Regions from separate parts of the Rhodococcus sp. NPDC055024 genome, predicted to be linked through region 3. Evidence: riboswitches for the same ligand, from Rfam matches in the RefSeq annotation. Region 3 holds a riboswitch; each other region holds the start of a gene.

Region 1 (5,884 bases), on a different contig from region 3:
GAATCAGGCGGGGATCGTCAGTACCTGACCGGCGTTGATGAGATCCGGGTTCGGGATGCCGTTTGCATCCGCGATGCGCTGGTACTGGTTGCCGTCACCGTAGAAGCGCTCTGCGATCGCCCACAGGGTGTCGCCGCTTTCGACGGTGTAGCTCTGCGCTGCCGGAGCGGCGGGCGCAGGTTCCGGTTCCGGTGCCGGAGCGGGCTCGGGGGCAGCCTCGGCGGCCGGCGCCTCGATTGCGGTGTCCGAAGACCACAAAGCGTTTCCACCGGCGGACAGAACGACGTTGCGATCGTCCTGAACCGAGAGGGAGGCACCGTCGTTGCCTGCGGTCTGCGATGCCCACACGGCGTCGGAGTCCTTGTAGATGACGAAGTTTCCGTCAGCCTGCACCTCGGCGCGGTTGGCGCCGGATCCGTTGGTGCCTGCGGCCCAAACAGCCTGTCCACCCTCGGACAGGACCAGGTTGCCGTCGTCCTGCAAGCTGAGGGTGTACGCGCCGTTGTCGGACTTGAGTTCCTGGCCGACTCCGAGGCTCTGACCTGACTGCAGTGTGCTCACGCTGTCCCTTTCCAAATCTGTTGCGATGACTGTGCCTCCACGATTCCGCTTTACCGTCCAGTTACCTTCTGGCCGTTGGTCTCGTAGGCGACCGAGTGTACGTTACCGAAGAGTACAGAGAATTGTGCAGCGTTGACGGACTGCGTGTCGAGCGTTCGGATCTTGCTGATATTAAGGCGTTTTGGGCGAAAGTGCCGCGACATCCTACGCGAAGTTGCACCGTCGCGATGCACTTTCTCTTGAACGGCAGGTGAAATCGGCGCGCTCTCAGCGCATTTTCAGTAATCGCTAGGGGTGTAGCGACTTGCGAGTCTCGTCGTGGAGTACGGCAAGCAGCTCACGCTCGACCTCGGCGAACTCGGGTGAGGTGATCATGTCCAATTCGCGTGGCCTCGGCAAGGGAACGTCGACGACGCACCTGACTGTCGCCGGACGCGCAGACAGAACGACCACGCGGTCGGACAGATAAATTGCCTCGCGAATGTCGTGGGTGATCATCAACACGGTCCACCGGTACTGCTGCCATACGTCTTGCAGCCAGGCCTGCATCTCGGTGCGAGTCAACGAGTCCAGAGCGCCGAACGGCTCGTCGAGCAGCAGGACAGGCTTGCCCTGAACAACGGTGCGCAGCATTGCCGCTCGCTGGCGCATGCCGCCCGAGAGCTGCGACGGCCGAGCGTCCTCGAATCCGGACAGGCCGAACGCCGGGAACAACTCACGAGCGCGCTCGCGTGCTTCCTTCTTGCCGACTCCCTGGACTTCCAAACCGAGGGCCGTGTTGTCCAAGACCGAGCGCCAGGGAAACAGCAGATCCTTCTGCGGCATGTACGCGGTGTGTACCTCGGCGTCTGCTTCGGATTCTGTTGCGCGCGTGCCCACACGGACCGAACCGGAGGTAGGAGATTCCAGCCCGGCAAGGACGTTGAAGATCGTGCTCTTGCCGCAACCGCTCGGCCCGATCACTGACACGAATTCGCCGGATTCGGCGGAGAATGACACCGAATCGAGCACGAGACGCGATTCTCCGGCAGTGTCGAACCTCTTGGTCAGGTCCTGGATTTCGACCATGGGGTCAGTCATGTCCGTGACCTTTCGTTCATCGCCCATGGTGCAACGATGCGCTCGATGGCGAACGTCAGCAAGTACAGCGTGACGCTGATCAATGCAGTCACCAGTACCGCCGCCAAGACCAGGTCGGTGCGGAAGGAGTTCTTCTGGGTGCTCATGTAAATGCCCAAACCGGAAGTAGCGCCGACGTATTCGGAGAACACTGCACCCACCACCGCGTAGGTGATGCCGATACGTAGGGCAGTGAAGAATCGCGGAATCGCCGAAGGTAGGCGGACGTAGCGGAACTCCTGCCAGCGAGTGCTGCCCATGCTGCGCAGGAGAGCGCCCGCTTCCCGATCGGCCGCGGCAAATCCCTCGATGAGTCCGATGGTCATGGGGAAGAACGTCGCAAGGGCGATCACCAACACCTTCGGCAACAACCCGAAGCCGAACCAGATGATCATCAGCGGCGCGATGGCGATGATCGGCAGCGTCTGCGAGACGACGAAAAGTGGTACCAGCGCGCGTGACAACCACGGCGAAAAGTCCACGACCACAGCAAGAATCCAGGCCAACACCAATGAAACAGTGAAGCCGACCAACGTGACCTGCAATGTCGACCAGGCGTGGCCGGAGATGATCTCGCGGTTGTCCCACCCCTGGGACAGAACGCGCCCCGGAGACGGAAGTACTTGCGGCCGAATCCCACTGATCTCGACGTAGATCTGCCACGCCGCCACGAGGAGCACCACCACGGCGAGCGCGGGAAGCGCCCGCCGCATGGTCGAGACCAACCGTCCGCTCACGTCAGGACGCGTCGAGATACTCATTGGTGAAGTACTCCGAGAAGTCCGGCTTCTGGGTCAACGGCTTCCCGTCGGGTCCGGCGAGCAATCCGTTGTCGAAGAGGAATCCCGAATAACCCGACCAGGTTTCGAGATTCTGGGCGCCCACGACGCCGTTGGCATCTTTCATGTAGTCGGCGGCGAGCATCCGCTGACTCTCACGCACGAGGTCTTCGTCGGTGAAAGCTCCGGGGTTCGCGTCGATGAGATCCTGCGCGGCCTGGTCCGGGTTGTCGGCAGCAGTCTGATATCCGCGTTGAACGGCTTTGACGAACTTGCGTGCCTCGTCGGGATGGTCCTTCAACCACTGCTGGTTGCCGTTGATCACGATCGAATACGCATCGGGGAAGCCGTAATCGGTGTACTGGAAGTACCGCATCGGAGTTCCGTTTCGCTCCGCTTCGAGGCCTTCCCAAGCAAAGTAGGAGACGGTGAAGTCTGCCTGGCCCGAGTACACGGCTTCGTACGCGGAAGTTCCGAGCGTGACCGTCGTGAAGTTCCCGGTCCCGCCGTCGTTGCGGATGATCTGCTGCAGCGTTTCGACTTCGCCGGGATCGCCGAACCCGGCGTACGTCTTCCCGTCGAGATCACGTGGGCGCGTGATGTCCGCACGATCCGCCTTCACACCGATGCCGGTGGCGCGGTGCTGAAGTGGCGCGATGACAGACGTCGTGGCGGCGCCGGCCGCGCGGGCGAACGTGGCCTGACTCTGCGTACTGATACCGAACTCGGCGTTGCCGGCGTCGACCAGGGTGTCGGGAGAGGTGTTGTTGTAGGGCAGGATCGAGACATCCAGACCGGCGTCTTCGAAGTAGCCCTCTTGGAGTGCAACGTACAAACCGGTGTGGTTCGTGTTCGGTGTCCAGTCGAGTGCGAACCGAATGGTCCCGTCGGAAGACCCGGTGTCGGCGGCGCATCCGGTCAGAACTGTGATTGCGGCTGCGATCGCGGCAGAGGTGGCGAGGGTGCGGCGTAGTGCCGCAAACGACATCACGACGCCGGCCAAGGCTGCTGGTGGAGTGCGGAATCCCAGAACATCAGCTCGTAGCGACTGGCGATGCGGAACGCTTCACTCATCGCCTCACGTTCTGTCTCGGTGGCTGCCTCAGCGGCCGCGTCGACCAGTACGCGAGCCTGCGCCACAGACTCGTGAAATTCGGGTGCGTCGTAGGTTGTGACCCACTGCGCGTACGGGTGTGACGGATCGGCGTCGAGCACCTCGCGCGCTGAAGCGGCAAGATCGCGGCCGACCTCGGCGTAGATCCAGAAGCAGGGGAGTACCGCCGCTGCGGAGACCGGGTAAGGCGAGGTTGCTGCAGTCGCCGTCAGATACGAGACGTATCCCAGGCAGGCCTGCGAATGCTCCAGGTTTCCCGATCCCGCGGGAAGAATTCCGCCGGTGAGCAGTCCGTCGTGAAGCGCAGATTCCACTGTCGCTGCCGTGGACGCGGAATTGGACCAGAAGCCCGCGGACTGCGGATCGGGTGCGTGGGCCGCGACCAGGGACAAGGCCTTCGAATATCCCTCCAGATAGAGCTTGTCCTGCTCGATGTACGTACGGAACGCGTCGAGAGGCAGTGTTCCGTCGCCGAGGCGTTTGAGGAACTCGAGTGAGTCGATCGACTCGCGGAGTGCCTTCGTCTCGGCCCAGAGTCGATCGGTGAACCGATCCGTCGACGGCGCTGTGGCCACCGAGTTTTCGGCAGAATTGTATGCAGGCTGCGTAGTAGCCATGACATCCCTTCGTCAGCATTACCTGATCAGGTTCCCGGGTGTGTTCTCAGCCCCGCCCATGCGGAGCACCCCGTGTCAGAACTAGGCGACCTTAACACCGAGCCTCTCCTTCGTCGGCGCCTACCTGGCAGTTGAGTAATCGGCGCACACCGGCCTTAAGTTGGTACGTTTGGTCTTGTTTGCCACACGCGCGGGTCGGGAGGGGATTCAGACATGGAGACCGACGTTCGACCGAATCTTGGAGAGGACGGAACTCTCGTGATCCGTGCCCGAGGCGGAGAAGCCCGGGGATATCCGGATGGCGGAGTATTCGCGTGGAAGGGCATGCCCTACGCATCAGCGCCGGTGGGTGAGCGGAGATTCCGCGCGCCGCAACCCGCAGGGCCGTGGGACGGGGTACGCGACTGTCGTGAGTTCGGGCCGATCGCGCCGCAAGGGCAGAGTCCGGCGGTTCCGATCGACCGTGCTTTCAAGATCGACGAGGACTGTCTGTCGATCAACGTGTGGGCCCCGCGCCCCGACGGAACGCCGCGACCGGTGATGGTGTGGATTCACGGCGGTGCGTACTGCCTCGGGTCCGCCGCGCAAACAATCTACGACGGCCGTCATCTGGCTGAAACCGGAGACGTCGTTCTCGTCTCCTTCAACTATCGCGTCGGTGCCCTCGGATTCCTGGACCTGTCTGGATTCTCCACCGCGGATACCGTTTTCGAATCGAACTGTGGTCTGCGAGACCAGATTGCGGCACTCGAGTGGGTTCGGGACAACATCGACGCCTTCGGTGGTGATCCGGGAGCAGTGACCGTCTTCGGTGAGTCCTCCGGCGCAGGATCCATCACGACGCTCATGACCTGTCCTAGCGCGGAAGGTCTGTTCCACCGCGCGATCGCTCAAAGTCCGCCTGCGACCTCCGTCTACGGGGCCGAGCGCGCCAAGACCGTGGCGGAGCGGTTTCTCGAACTGCTCTCGATCGAGCCCGAAGATGCGGGCGATCTGCTGACCACGGATCTCGAACTTCTCGTCAAGGCAAGCGATGACCTGGTCAACGAAATCCCGACCCGGATTCCGGGAACTTTGGCGATGGCACCCGTCGTCGATCGCGATCTGGTGCCGCACTACCCGGTTGCGGCTTTCCAGAAGGGTTATGCGCACCGAATCCCGCTGATCATCGGTTCCAACAAGGACGAGGCGTCGATCTTCAAGTTCATGAAGTCGCCGCTGATGCCGGTGAGCGCGCAGTCCGTCGAGGCCATGCTGCAATTACTGGCCGATGATCACCCCGATATCTCCGCGACCAAACTGGCCGAGATCATGTCGGCCTACCCCGACCACGCGAAACCGAGTGGCGCGCTGGCACTCTCACGGGACGCGGCGTTTCGCATGCCGACCCTGTGGATTGCCGACGCTCACTGCAGGCATTCCCCCACCTGGGTCTACCGCTTCGATCACGCGACGCCGATGCTCAAAGCGGCACGGATCGGCGCGGGCCACGCGACCGAATTACCTTATGTCTTCGGTAATTTCGGAACCCTGAACGTCGATCCCACGTTCTGGCTCGGCGGACGTAAGGCCGCAATGGAGGTAGCCGGGCGTATTCAACGGCGATGGCTGGCCTTCGCCAGGCATGCCGTGCCGGCAGCTCTCGACGGTTCGAAACACTGGGCGCCGTACGAGGAAGAGAAACGGTCGACGCT
Region 2 (5,884 bases), on a different contig from region 3:
ACCACCACCCGCAGCCAGCGTCCCGAGGAGTTCCCGCACAGTCGGTGCGTCCTTCTCGACGATCCGCAAAATAGTGGCGTAGCGTCCCTGCGGCCCTGTGAACGCTTCGAGTGGAGGCAACGGGGGCACGGGCCCGTCGAGATCCCAGTTCTCGCAATCCTGTCCGGTGAACAACGAGAGTTGGCGTATCGACTGTTCGGTGGGCAGCAGGAGATCGAGTTCGGCCTTCTTCGCCCTGGCTTCGGCGACCGTGCTGCCGACGTAGGTGACCAAGCCCGGCATGACCGCGACGGCGGCGGAATCCCTGCCGGCGCGTTCGATTCTCGATTTCACGTCCGCGTAGTACTTCTGCGCGCTGGGGAGGTCGTAGGCAACCGAATAGATTGCTTCGGCGCGCCGCGCCGCCAGATCGCGACCCTGCTCGGACGCCCCGGCCTGGAACAACACCGGCCTACCCTGCGGGGATCGCGGAACCGTCAACGGGCCGTCCACCCGAAAATGCTTGCCGTCGTGATTGATTCGAGAAATCTTGCCGGCGTCGGCGAAACGCCCGCCGCGGTCGAGGATCAGGGAGTCTTCCGACCATGAATCCCACAGTGCGAGGGCTACTTCGACAAATTCGTCGGCTCGTTCATATCTGGACGCGTGGTCCGGCATCGCCTCCAGTCCGTGGTTGCGCGCTTCCTGGTCGAACATCGAGGTCACGACGTTCCAGCCGGCCCGGCCGCCGCTGATGTGGTCGAGTGATGCCAACAGCCGCGCCGCGTGAAACGGCGTGTAGAAAGTCGTGGAAATGGTGGTGACCAGACCGATGTTCGTTGTCGCTCGCGCCATGGCAGTCAATGCGGTGATCGGCTCGAGAAACCACGACGCACCCGACTCGGGTTCGCGAACACTGTGACCGTCAGCGAAGAAGACGGCGTCCAGCTTGCCGCGTTCGGCGATCTGGGCGAGCGACTCGTAATACGTGATGTCGCCGAGCCTTTCGACCGGTGAGTCGCGGTGACGCCACGCTGCACTGTGATGTCCGCACCCGAGAAGAAACGCACCTATCCGTAGCTGTGTTCCCATCAGTTCTTGACGAGTCCGCCGTCGACAACCAGGTTCTGGCCGGTCACGGCCCGCGACCAGGGCGAGGCGAAGAACAGTGCGGCGTCGGCGAATTCGTCCGGTGTCGTGACCCGGCGCAGGGGAGTACTTGCCGCGATCATGTCGAATACTGCTTCCGGCGTCGCGGCACTCGCGTCCGTGGTGCGGAGCAAGCCGCCGGAGACCATGTTGACGGTGATCCCGTCCGGACCGAGGTCCGCGGACAATGTCCTCGTCAGTGCCAGCAGTGCGGCTTTGGCGGCGGTGTAGTCGTGGTACGGAACTACCGGATTCTGGACCAGATTGGTTCCGACAGTGATGATTCGGCCGAACCCGAGTTCTCGCATGCCGGGGAGTGCTGCCTGGGTGGTGTTGAGTGTCCCGGCGACAGCTCCGCGTAGTTGGGAGTCGAAGTCGGCCCAGGTGATCGTGTCCGCGTTCGGCCGGGCGTCACCGTTGAACGAGAAGTCGACGAGTGCATTGTCGACCACGGTCGAGATCGGTGCGTCGAATCGCTCGAGTGCAGCGGCGAACAACTGATCGACGGAGCTGCGGTCCGTCACGTCCGCCTGGACTGCGAAGGTGCGATCCTCGCCAAGTTCGGCGACCAGGGCCTCGGCGGCATCACGGCTCTTGTTGTAGTTCACGATCACCCGGGCGCCTGAGCGGGAGAATGCTCGGCTCAGTGCGGCTCCGAGCCCGCGGGCGCCACCGGTGATCAGGACGATCTGCTCGCTGAGTTCGAGAGCGCGCTGAAATTGCTGTTCGGTCATGTCGACATCCCTCCGCCAGTGCTAACTGGTCAGGTTCATCGGGTCTGATCTCAGCCGACTTTTTCGGCACCCCGTGTCGCCGTCCATCAGATCACGAGAGGTGAACCCACCTGAACGCCGGGTGCGTGGTAATTGCCGGCGCGATGAGTTTTCGATCGCTGGGGAGTCGTTATTGGCAAGCGAAGTGGCAACCGGCCGCTCGCCTTCGCCCCGGGAGATTCCGATGACTACCCAGCCTGCCCACCACGACACCCTTTCCGGTGATGCAACACGAACGGCACCTTCGGGGACCGCGCGCAAGGTCGGATACGTCCTGAGTGGTCTGTTCGTACTTTTCATGCTGTTCGACGGCATCATCCACATCCTCAATCTGCAGACGGTCAAGGACGCCTCGGCCGAACTGGGGCTGCCCGACTCTCTTGCCCTGACAGCCGGGGTTGTGCAGTTGATCTGCCTTGCGCTGTACGTGATTCCGCGAACGTCCGTGCTCGGCGCGATTCTGCTCACCGGTTACCTGGGTGGCGCTGTGTTGACCAACCTTCGAGCTGAACAGCCTCTGGTGAGCACCACATTGTTTGCCGTCTACGCCGGAATCGTGATGTGGGCTGGACTGTATCTCCGAGATGAGAAGGTTCGCGAGATCATTCCGCTCCGTCGGGCCTGAAATCAGGCTACCGAAGGGGTTGCGTGGGACGCGGTGTCCCATTATGTTTGACCTCATTCAAGTCCGTCGACTGCAATCGGCGGACTGGCCGTGAGGAGACACCGATGGCTCGGTCAGCGTCGATCGAAGTGGAAATGCCGTACCACGAGGTACTGCAGACTTTGTCCGAGGGCTCAGTGGCCCGCAGTTTTGATCCCTACCTTGACATCGACTGGGATTCACCAGAGTTCGCGATCGATCCACATGATCCGAGATGGGTGCTCTCGTCCGTCTCGGACCCCCTCGGCGCGACGCAGTGGTACCAGAAGCAGTCCCTGGAACGTCGAATCGCGATGGGAATGTGGCGTCAGGCCAACGTGACCAAGGTGGGTTCGGCATTCGAGAGCATCTTGATCCGGGGAATGCTGCAGTACATCATGGCGCTTCCCAATCAGTCACCCGAGTTCCGGTACTGCCTGCACGAGATGACCGAAGAGTGCAATCACATCCAGATGTTCCAGGAACTCGTCAATCGTATGGACATCGACGTGCCGGGTATGCGTCCGATGTTCCGGCGACTCTCGCCCATCATCGGAGTGCTGGGTGCAAAGTTCCCGGTCATCTTCTTCATCGGCATTCTTGCCGGAGAAGAACCGATCGACCACTTCCAGAAGGACTTGATCCGCGAAGGTAAGGACACCCCGCCGGCGATGCTCCGCACCATGGAGATTCACATCGCCGAAGAAGCGAGACATATTTCGTTTGCGCACGAGTTGCTGCGCAATCACGTCCCCAGGCTCAGTCGTACCAGTCGGGCAATGACATCGGTTGCCTTCCCCGGCGCGATGCGTTGGCTGGCAGGAGAAATCATGTCACCGCCCAAGGAATTCGCCGAAGAATTCGGGATTCCCGAAGACGTGATGACGAGTGCTTTCTGGGGTAGCCCGCATTCCCGCCGAATTCTGGGGAACTACTTCGGTGAAATGCGTGCCCTGGCAGACGAACTCGGTCTCATGAACCCCGTGTCGAAGCGGGTGTGGCGAAAGCTGGGCATCGACGGCGACTACGCACGCTATCGCGGCGAGCCGAAGCGCTCCGACAAAACACGGATCTAGTCAGGCGGCCCGGATCTAGTCAGGTAGCGAGGACCGGCCGTCGGAGGACACCAGTTCAGCGATGAGCGTGGACAATTCGACGTGGGGATCGATCGTGAGCCCGCTCGAGCGGGCAACACCGTCGAACATGTACCAGGTGTATTTCGCGAGGTCGGCGACGATCTCTGCGCGGCTCGGTTTCGGATCAGTGCTTCGGACCCAGTGGGTGAGCGTGCCCTCGACCATCGTCACCACTGCGAACGGTAGTGAATCGAAGGGCGACGAATCGATCCCCACGGATCGGCCGACTTCGGTGATGATTGCGCGGGCCGAGTCGGCGATTGTCGCCTTCAGACTGCTGATCGCGTCGATGCTCTCGTCGTCGTAGTCGGTGGGGCCGGTACCCATGAACTCGTGAATACGAGGATGCTCGGTGATCCACTCGGCGACGGCGCTGATGGTGCGAGTCAGGATCTCGTCGAGAGTGCCCACCGAAATGCTCATCGACGCATCCAGGGCAGCGGCAAATTGGCCGAGCACAAACGCTCGGACTCGTCGATCGAGGTCGTCCCGGCCGCTGAATTGCCGGTATACCACCGACTTGGCGAGACCGGCCCGGTCGGCGATCTGCTGAACGGACACCTCGGCACCTGCTGCCCGCTCTTCGATCAGTTCGACAGCGGAGGTGAGTATCCGTTTCTGACGCTCGGAGTTGTGCCGCTCCCACCGAGCTTCGCGACCGGTCAACTCCGCAGTGGCAGGTTGCGCAATTGCGTCGCTCGGCATCGGGTCAGTCTATCCGGACACCACCCGGCTCGGGATCAGGCGCGGCATCGCACAATCTCGTCGGCACAACGTGGGACACTGGTCGAGTGAGGTTGTATCGAGACACGGCGGTGGTGCTGCGCCTGCACAAACTGGGCGAAGCCGACCACATCGTCACGTTGCTCACCCGTCAATTCGGGTTGGTGCGTGCCGTGGCCAAAGGTGTCCGCCGGACAACCTCCAAATTCGGCGCCAGACTCGAACCGTTTGCTCACATCGACGTACAGCTTCTCCCCGGCAAGAATCTCGACATCATCACCCAGGTGCAGACGGTCGATGCGTTCGCCACCGACATCGTCGACGACTACAGCCGGTACACCACGGCCTGCGCCGTACTCGAAACTGCCGAGCGGTTGGCCGGTGAGGAACGCGCGCCCGCCCCACAACTTCAACGATTGACGGTGGGCGCACTGCGCGCGATCGCCGAGCAGGCACGACCGGTCGAGTTCGTGCTCGACGCGTTCTTGTTGCGAGCCATGGGCTATGCGGGTTGGGCACCTGCCCTCGAAGAGTGCGCGCGCTGCAGCGCTCCTGGACCGCACCGGGCATTTCACGTCGCCGCAGGTGGAGCCGTGTGTACCTATTGCCGACCGGCGGGTGCCGCGACGCCGTCGCCCGGAGTGCTCGACTTGATGGAAGCCCTGCTCCGAGGGGAGTGGGAGGGTACCGATTCGGCGCCCGCGACTCTGCGGACGCAAGCCAGCGGACTGGTCGCGGCACACCTGCAGTGGCATCTCGAGCGCCAATTGCGGACGTTGCCGCTGATCGAGCGTTCGAGGCCGCATGCAGCCGTCGAGGTCGACTTGCCCGTGAGGCAGGATGGAACCCGTGATTCGACGACGCGAACCGCGAACTCCGCTTGATTCTGCTGCTGAACGGGTGATCCGGCCACCGGACCCACATCCGTCCGGGGCGACCCCGCCGATCCTGCAAACCGAACTCATCCCGCGCCACGTCGCGTTGGTGATGGACGGCAACGGTCGGTGGGCTCAGGAGCGCGGTTTGCCGCGAACCGCCGGGCACGAACGCGGCGAAGCTGTCCTGATGGACACGGTGTGCGGTTGCATCGAGATGGGCGTCGAGTGGCTCTCCGCCTACGCCTTCTCCACCGAGAACTGGAAGCGCAGTCCCGACGAGGTTCGATTCCTGATGGGCTTCAACCGTGACGTCATCCGTCGCCGACGCGACGAGATGAACGAAATGGGTGTGCGTGTTCGGTGGGCCGGCCGTAAACCGCGCCTGTGGGCGAGTGTGATCAAGGAACTCGAGATCGCCGAAGAACTGACCAAGAACAACACCGTCATGAACTTGACCATGTGTGTGAATTACGGCGGCCGGGCCGAAATTGCCGATGCGGTAAAGGAAATCGCGAAGCGCGTCGCCGCGGGCGAGATCAATCCGGACAAGATCACCGAGGCGACGGTGGCCAAGTACCTCGACGAACCCGACATGCCCGACGT
Region 3 (5,884 bases):
GTACTCACTGGTGACCGCGAGGGCCGCCATGATCATGAGAACCATGATTCCGAAACCCGAGATGCCGGCCGTGGCGACGGCGGTGTCGAGGTCGGGTGCTCCCTGGACGTCCGAAGACGTCAGAGCCGACTTGGCAACGGCGCCCATGATTGCCGCGAAGCCGAGCGCGAGCACGACGATGATGACCGAGCACCACAGCGGCGACTTGGTCGTGGTGATCTTGATACGTTCAGCACTGAGAACAGCCATTACAGTGCACCTCCCATAGCCTGCTGTGTGTTTGCCTGGTGTGCATTTGCTTGGTGTGCACCAGCGCCCGGATCGATACCGGATGCGTGGTACTGGACATCGTCTCCGGTCAACTTCATGAACGCATCCTCGAGCGACCCCTGCTGGGACGCCAACTCGTACAACACGATTCCCTGCGAACCAGCCAAACCACCGATCACATCGGTAGTCGAATCCACCACCACCAGTGCCGGCGCAACACCGGAACCGTCTTCACGCACCGTCAACCCTTGCGAGAGCAACACACTGCGCAACGCATCGAGCTGAGGACTACGCACGCGCACCGTCGACTCCGACGAACGATCCACGAACTCCGCCACAGTCGAATCCGAAATCAACCGACCCCGACCGATCACCACCAACTGCTCCGCCGTCAACGCCATCTCCGACAGGAGGTGACTCGACACCAGCACGGTGCGACCCTCCGCCGCCAACCGCTGCATGAACTTACGAATCCAGACAATGCCCTCCGGATCGAGACCGTTCACCGGCTCGTCGAACAACAACACCTTCGGATCACCCAACAACGCACCCGCCAACCCGAGGCGCTGCGACATGCCGAGCGAGAACCCGCCGGCCTTCTTGCCCGCCACCTCGGACAACCCGACCAACCCGAGCACCTCGTCGACGCGGGACTTCGGGATCCCGTTCGAGGCGGCCATCCACTGCAGATGCGCCCGCGCACTGCGATTGGGGTGCACCCACTTCGCATCCAGCAACGCGCCCACCGTCCGCAACGGTGTCTTGAGCTCTCGGTACGGCTTGCCGTCGATCAACGCCGCACCCGACGTCGGCTGATCCAAACCCAGGATCATCCGCATCGTCGTCGACTTGCCTGCACCGTTCGGGCCCAGAAAGCCCGTGACGATGCCCGGCTTGACCGTGAACGACAAATCGTCCACCGCTTTCGTCGGTCCGTAAACCTTGGTCAATCCCCTCAGTTCAATCATGAGGAGAACTTTGCCCTACCGGCGTGACCAGCACATCGGCCACAGGTCTAGTTCCGAGTGGTACTCAGGTAGGACACGAAGCCGGACAATCCAGGCACAACCCTGAGAAAACACCCGGAAATGGTCCGTCAGGACGACGCTTGGGCCCAGAACCGCTTGGGAATCCGGCCGGCGTGACGCGCCTCGAAACCGGCTACCACTGCGTGCCGCATCGCCGACGCCATCAGTGCGGGATTCTTGGCGCGCGTCACTGCTGTCGCAAGTAGGACTGCGTCGCAGCCCAACTCCATGGCAAGGGTGGCGTCGCTGGCCGTTCCGATTCCGGCGTCGAGGATGACGGGCACGCCGGCGCGCTCGACGATCATCTCGATGTTGTGCGGATTCGCGATACCAAGCCCGGTGCCGATGGGTGAACCGAGCGGCATGACTGCCGCGCAGCCGACCTCTTCGAGGCGAAGCGCCAGAACCGGATCGTCCGTGGTGTACGGCAGGACGGTGAAACCGTCGTCCACCAACTGTTCTGCGGCGGAGACTAGTTCGATCGCATCGGGCAGCAGCGTCCGCTCGTCGGCGATGACTTCGAGTTTCACCCAGTTCGTCTCGAGCGCTTCCCGTGCCAGCTGCGCCGTCAGCACTGCTTCAGCGGCGCCGCGACAACCGGCGGTGTTCGGGAGCGGTTCGATTCCGAGGCGGCGGAGCAGGTCCAGTACCCCGGTGCCGCCGGCCGCGTCGACTCGCCGCATCGCGACGGTGGTCAGTTCGGTGCCGGAGGCCACCAGAGCTTCTTCGAGCACCGCGAGGTTGGCCGCGCCGCCTGTCCCGGTGATGAGCCGGGAACCAAAACTACGGCCCGCAATGGTGAGAAGATCCTGCTCAGCCACCCTGCACCGCCGTGAGGATCTCGATTTCCCAACCACGTCCGACGGATTCGTCCCAACGCCCGCGCGGAAACAGTGCACCGTCGACGGCGACGGCGATGCCCTTGCTGGGCAACTCGAGGTGCGTCAGTAGTTCGGTCACCGTGACTGCTCGATCGAACTCGAGATCTTCGCCGTTGACGGTGATCCCGATCGGGACCTTCTCACTCATGAATTTTCCTTAGCTACTGCGAACCGCTCGGGTTCGGTTCCTTTTACCTCGACCAAAGATGTGCCGTTCAACAACGCGAGCGTTGCATCGGCGGTGACGGGCGTCAGTAGAACGCCGTTGCGGCCGTGCCCGGTGGAGACAACAACACGATCGGACACGCGCCCGATCAACGGCAGGTTGTCCGGCGTCATCGGACGCAGGCCTGCCGCACATTCGTAGAGTTCGTATTCGCCGATCGCGGGCATCAGCGCCTCGGCGTCGTTGATCAGATCCCGCACTCCCGCCATGGTGACCTGAGTGTCCTCACCGGACTCGTATTGTGTTGCGCCGACGACGATTCCGTCGCCGCGCGGGACGAGATACGCGGGTCGTCCGTGGACACTTCCGCGGATTGTACGGCTGGGCGCCGGGGTGACCCCAGGCCTGCCGCGCAGGCGAAGGATCTCACCCTTGACCGGCCGCACCGGCAGTCCGGGCCACAGCTTGGGTGACGCGATACCGGCGGTGAGCACTATCTGATCGGTATCGAGTTCGGCAAGGTCGTCGACGGCACGCGCGATCAATTCGACGCCGGATTCCGCACAAGCCTTCTGCAAGGCCTCCAGCAGAAGTCTGTTGTCGACGGCGGACTCACCGACAGCCATGAGTCCCGACCGGATGCCGCGGCCGAGCATCGGTTCGAGTTCACGGATGCGGGCGCGACCGAGGATTTCGAGTTCATGGCCCTGCGAGCTCACCCATTCGGCGATGGTCTGCAGGTCCTGCGCGTCGGCAGCATCGAGAGCGACCGTCAGCGAGCTGTCCGCGGTGAAGACCGAGGGACCGAATTTTCCGAGCTCTTCACCGAACGTCGGCCACCGCTCCAGGGAGGCCGCGCCGACGGTCAACGCTGTTTCCTCACCCGGCCAGCCTTCGGACAGTGGGGCAAGCATTCCGCCCGCCACCCACGAAGCCCCTGATCCGATGGACGGGTCGTACAACCGAACAGTCCAACCGTCGCGGGCTGCGCGCCACGCTATGGCGAGACCGATGACACCGCCGCCGACCACCGACACCGTACGAGCGTGTGTATTCACGAAACTCCACCTCCACTTCCTGCGCCGGCATGATCCGGGTCAGGTCTGACGGTCGGGATCTGGTCGCGATCCCCTCTCAGCCCTACGAACCTCGCAGTCACGACAAAAAGTGACGACGACGTTTCAGGACTCCCGTGTCGAACCTTGCTCCCTAGAGGCTACCGTTTGCTCCGTGCACCCCACACATCCCAGTAACGACATCGACCGGCGCGAGCGCCTGGCAGCAGCACGGCTGTACCTGTGCACCGACGCGCGCCGCGAGAAAGGCGACCTCGCGCAGTTCGCCGAGGCAGCATTGTCCGGCGGAGTCGACATCATCCAACTGCGCGACAAAGGCTCTGCCGGTGAGCGCGAGTTCGGCCCGCTCGAGGCCAAGGACGAACTGGTAGCGCTGGGTATTCTCGCAACTGCAGCACGGCGCCACGGCGCATTGTTGGCCGTCAACGACCGCGCGGATCTCGCAATGGCTTCCGGTGCCGACATCCTCCACCTCGGCCAGAACGACATCCCCGTCCCCTACGCGCGAACTGTTGTCGGCGAAGACGTCGTCATCGGCCGTTCGACGAGCAGTCGCGCACAGGCGAGTCTGGCCGCCATCGAAGAGGGCGTCGACTACTTCTGCACCGGGCCGGTCTGGGCGACACCGACCAAACCGAATCGAAGTGCTTCCGGCCTGGAACTGGTTCGGTCGACTGCCGACGCCGCACCGCCGCGACCCTGGTTCGCGATCGGCGGCATCGACGAGGAACGCCTGCCAGAGCTTCTCGATGCCGGCGCCACTCGCATCGTCGTCGTGCGTGCAATCACGCAAGCATCGGATCCCCAGGCGGCCGCGCAACGCCTCGCCGCGGCAGTCGCCGGACGCTGAAAACCGGTAACTGGCGACCGTCAACTGTTTGCCGGGACAAATCCGCACAGTTACGGGTCAGCACGCCTCGCGTGAAACATGAACGGAAGTTGTCCGATCAGACAACAAACCCCCAGTTCCTAGGTGCGATTGGATGTCCGAAAAGTCGGATTAAGTGATCTTGCTCACAGTTGCTTCGATTGCGTGTCACATCCCATTCGGTTTGTTGTAGTTTACCTCCAGTTACTAACTGAACCTAGGAGCACTAAATGGGATCCCTCGACACCGGCTCGCTCAGCACCGAATCGCTCGAAGACCTGAACCTCGGCAAGATCAGCGAGCTGCTCAAGCTCGGTATCACCGCGGTCAGCTTCATCACGGCGCTGAACTCGCTCAGCTGAGCCTCGTTTCGGTCGACGACCGAAACACCGAAGGGCCGGACTCCCGCGGAGTCCGGCCCTTCTGCTGTGTACGAACAGTTGAAACTCGAGTGCTACGACTGTGTACTGCTCGCCGTCCTGCTCGCCTCGGACAGGTTCTGGTCGCTGTCTTCGGGGGAGCTACCTGACAACCATCCGAATCCGCCGTCCTCGAGCACGACGGTGTGCGGATCGGCGTCCACCGACACAACCGGCGCAGTCCGGAGTTCGGGCCACGAGGAACCGAATCCCGGATGCAGTGGCAGCGAGTCGACGTCGGCTTCACGGACCCACCGCAACTCGGTGCTCTCACCGTTGGCAACCGTCGACAGTGGATGCGCCGCGTCAGCTACGACGGTGGTGTAAGTCCACCCGCTCTCGGCGCGCATGGTGACTACCTCTCCGCGAACGCGGACGGCGTCCTCGGCGATACCTGCTTCTTCGTGAGCCTCCCGGACCGCGGCGTGCGTCGTGCTCTCGTGTGAGTCCCGCGCTCCGCCGGGCAGTGCCCACGTTCCGCCCTGATGGCTCCACGCAGCACGGTGCTGCAGCAGGACCATGGGCGATCCGTCCGAATCGGGGGCCCGCAAGAGCAGCCCGGCGGCACCGTGCTTACCCCAATGCCGCGTACCGTCCGGCCCGATGGACCAACCGTCACCGTCACCACGCATCGACTACCTCGCTCCGCCTGCTCTCGCCGTTGTCCCACACTAACCGTTTCAATCTGCTCCAGGTGTAGGTGATGCTTATATGCTCGCGAAGATGCCCTGAATCATTTCTCGGCGACATCATTTCTCGGTAGCCCGCGTACAGCAGCGAAGTGAGGTGCTCGATGGTCGACCGTGTCGTCCCGTCCATCGAACCCCGGTCGCTGCCACCCTCCGAGGCCACGACAGTGTCGGCGGAGGACGAGCAGGCACTTCTGCGGCGCGAACTCCAGGCATTCATGTCGTCCACACCTGGTCGGCTGACCGTCATCGGACTGATCCTGATCGCGATCACCCTGATCGCCGGACTTCTCGCCACTGCAGCGATCGAGAACCGTCAGGCAAATCTCGACCTCCTCCTCGTAGAAACCGAACCACTCGCCAACTCCGCCCAGAATCTCTACAGCGCGCTGTCGTTGGCAGACGCCGCCGCGGCCACTGCCTTCATCTCCGGCGGCCTCGAACCCGCCGACGTACGCGACCGATACACACAGTCGATCGGTGAGGC

The links. A riboswitch is a leader RNA that binds a small molecule or an ion and turns the genes downstream of it on or off. The one in region 3 is predicted to bind thiamine pyrophosphate.
Region 1: another riboswitch for thiamine pyrophosphate. It lies ahead of ACWF6P_RS30430 (TenA family protein); the one in region 3 lies ahead of thiO (glycine oxidase ThiO).
Region 2: another riboswitch for thiamine pyrophosphate. It lies ahead of ACWF6P_RS21415 (3-oxoacyl-ACP reductase); the one in region 3 lies ahead of thiO (glycine oxidase ThiO).

The regions. Positions count from the first base shown of each region.
Region 1 is NZ_JBSGVT010000024.1:53,716-59,599, forward strand. It holds gene ACWF6P_RS30410 (LysM peptidoglycan-binding domain-containing protein) at 4-561, opposite strand; gene ACWF6P_RS30415 (ABC transporter ATP-binding protein) at 850-1,641, opposite strand; gene ACWF6P_RS30420 (ABC transporter permease) at 1,638-2,441, opposite strand; gene ACWF6P_RS30425 (ABC transporter substrate-binding protein) at 2,419-3,447, opposite strand; gene ACWF6P_RS30430 (TenA family protein) at 3,447-4,190, opposite strand; TPP riboswitch at 4,178-4,273, opposite strand; gene ACWF6P_RS30435 (carboxylesterase/lipase family protein) at 4,404-5,884, shown strand, end outside.
Region 2 is NZ_JBSGVT010000010.1:164,465-170,348, reverse strand. It holds gene ACWF6P_RS21420 (LLM class flavin-dependent oxidoreductase) at 1-1,071, opposite strand, end outside; gene ACWF6P_RS21415 (3-oxoacyl-ACP reductase) at 1,071-1,862, opposite strand; TPP riboswitch at 1,853-1,946, opposite strand; gene ACWF6P_RS21410 (DoxX family protein) at 2,086-2,526, shown strand; gene ACWF6P_RS21405 (AurF N-oxygenase family protein) at 2,631-3,620, shown strand; gene ACWF6P_RS21400 (TetR/AcrR family transcriptional regulator) at 3,636-4,385, opposite strand; gene recO (DNA repair protein RecO) at 4,472-5,287, shown strand; gene ACWF6P_RS21390 (isoprenyl transferase) at 5,244-5,884, shown strand, end outside.
Region 3 is NZ_JBSGVT010000004.1:66,285-72,168, reverse strand. It holds gene ACWF6P_RS11095 (ABC transporter permease) at 1-249, opposite strand, end outside; gene ACWF6P_RS11090 (ABC transporter ATP-binding protein) at 249-1,238, opposite strand; gene thiG (thiazole synthase) at 1,367-2,119, opposite strand; gene thiS (sulfur carrier protein ThiS) at 2,112-2,327, opposite strand; gene thiO (glycine oxidase ThiO) at 2,324-3,403, opposite strand; TPP riboswitch at 3,403-3,549, opposite strand; gene thiE (thiamine phosphate synthase) at 3,576-4,271, shown strand; gene ACWF6P_RS11065 (hypothetical protein) at 4,520-4,651, shown strand; gene ACWF6P_RS11060 (NUDIX hydrolase) at 4,744-5,340, opposite strand; gene ACWF6P_RS11055 (hypothetical protein) at 5,502-5,884, shown strand, end outside.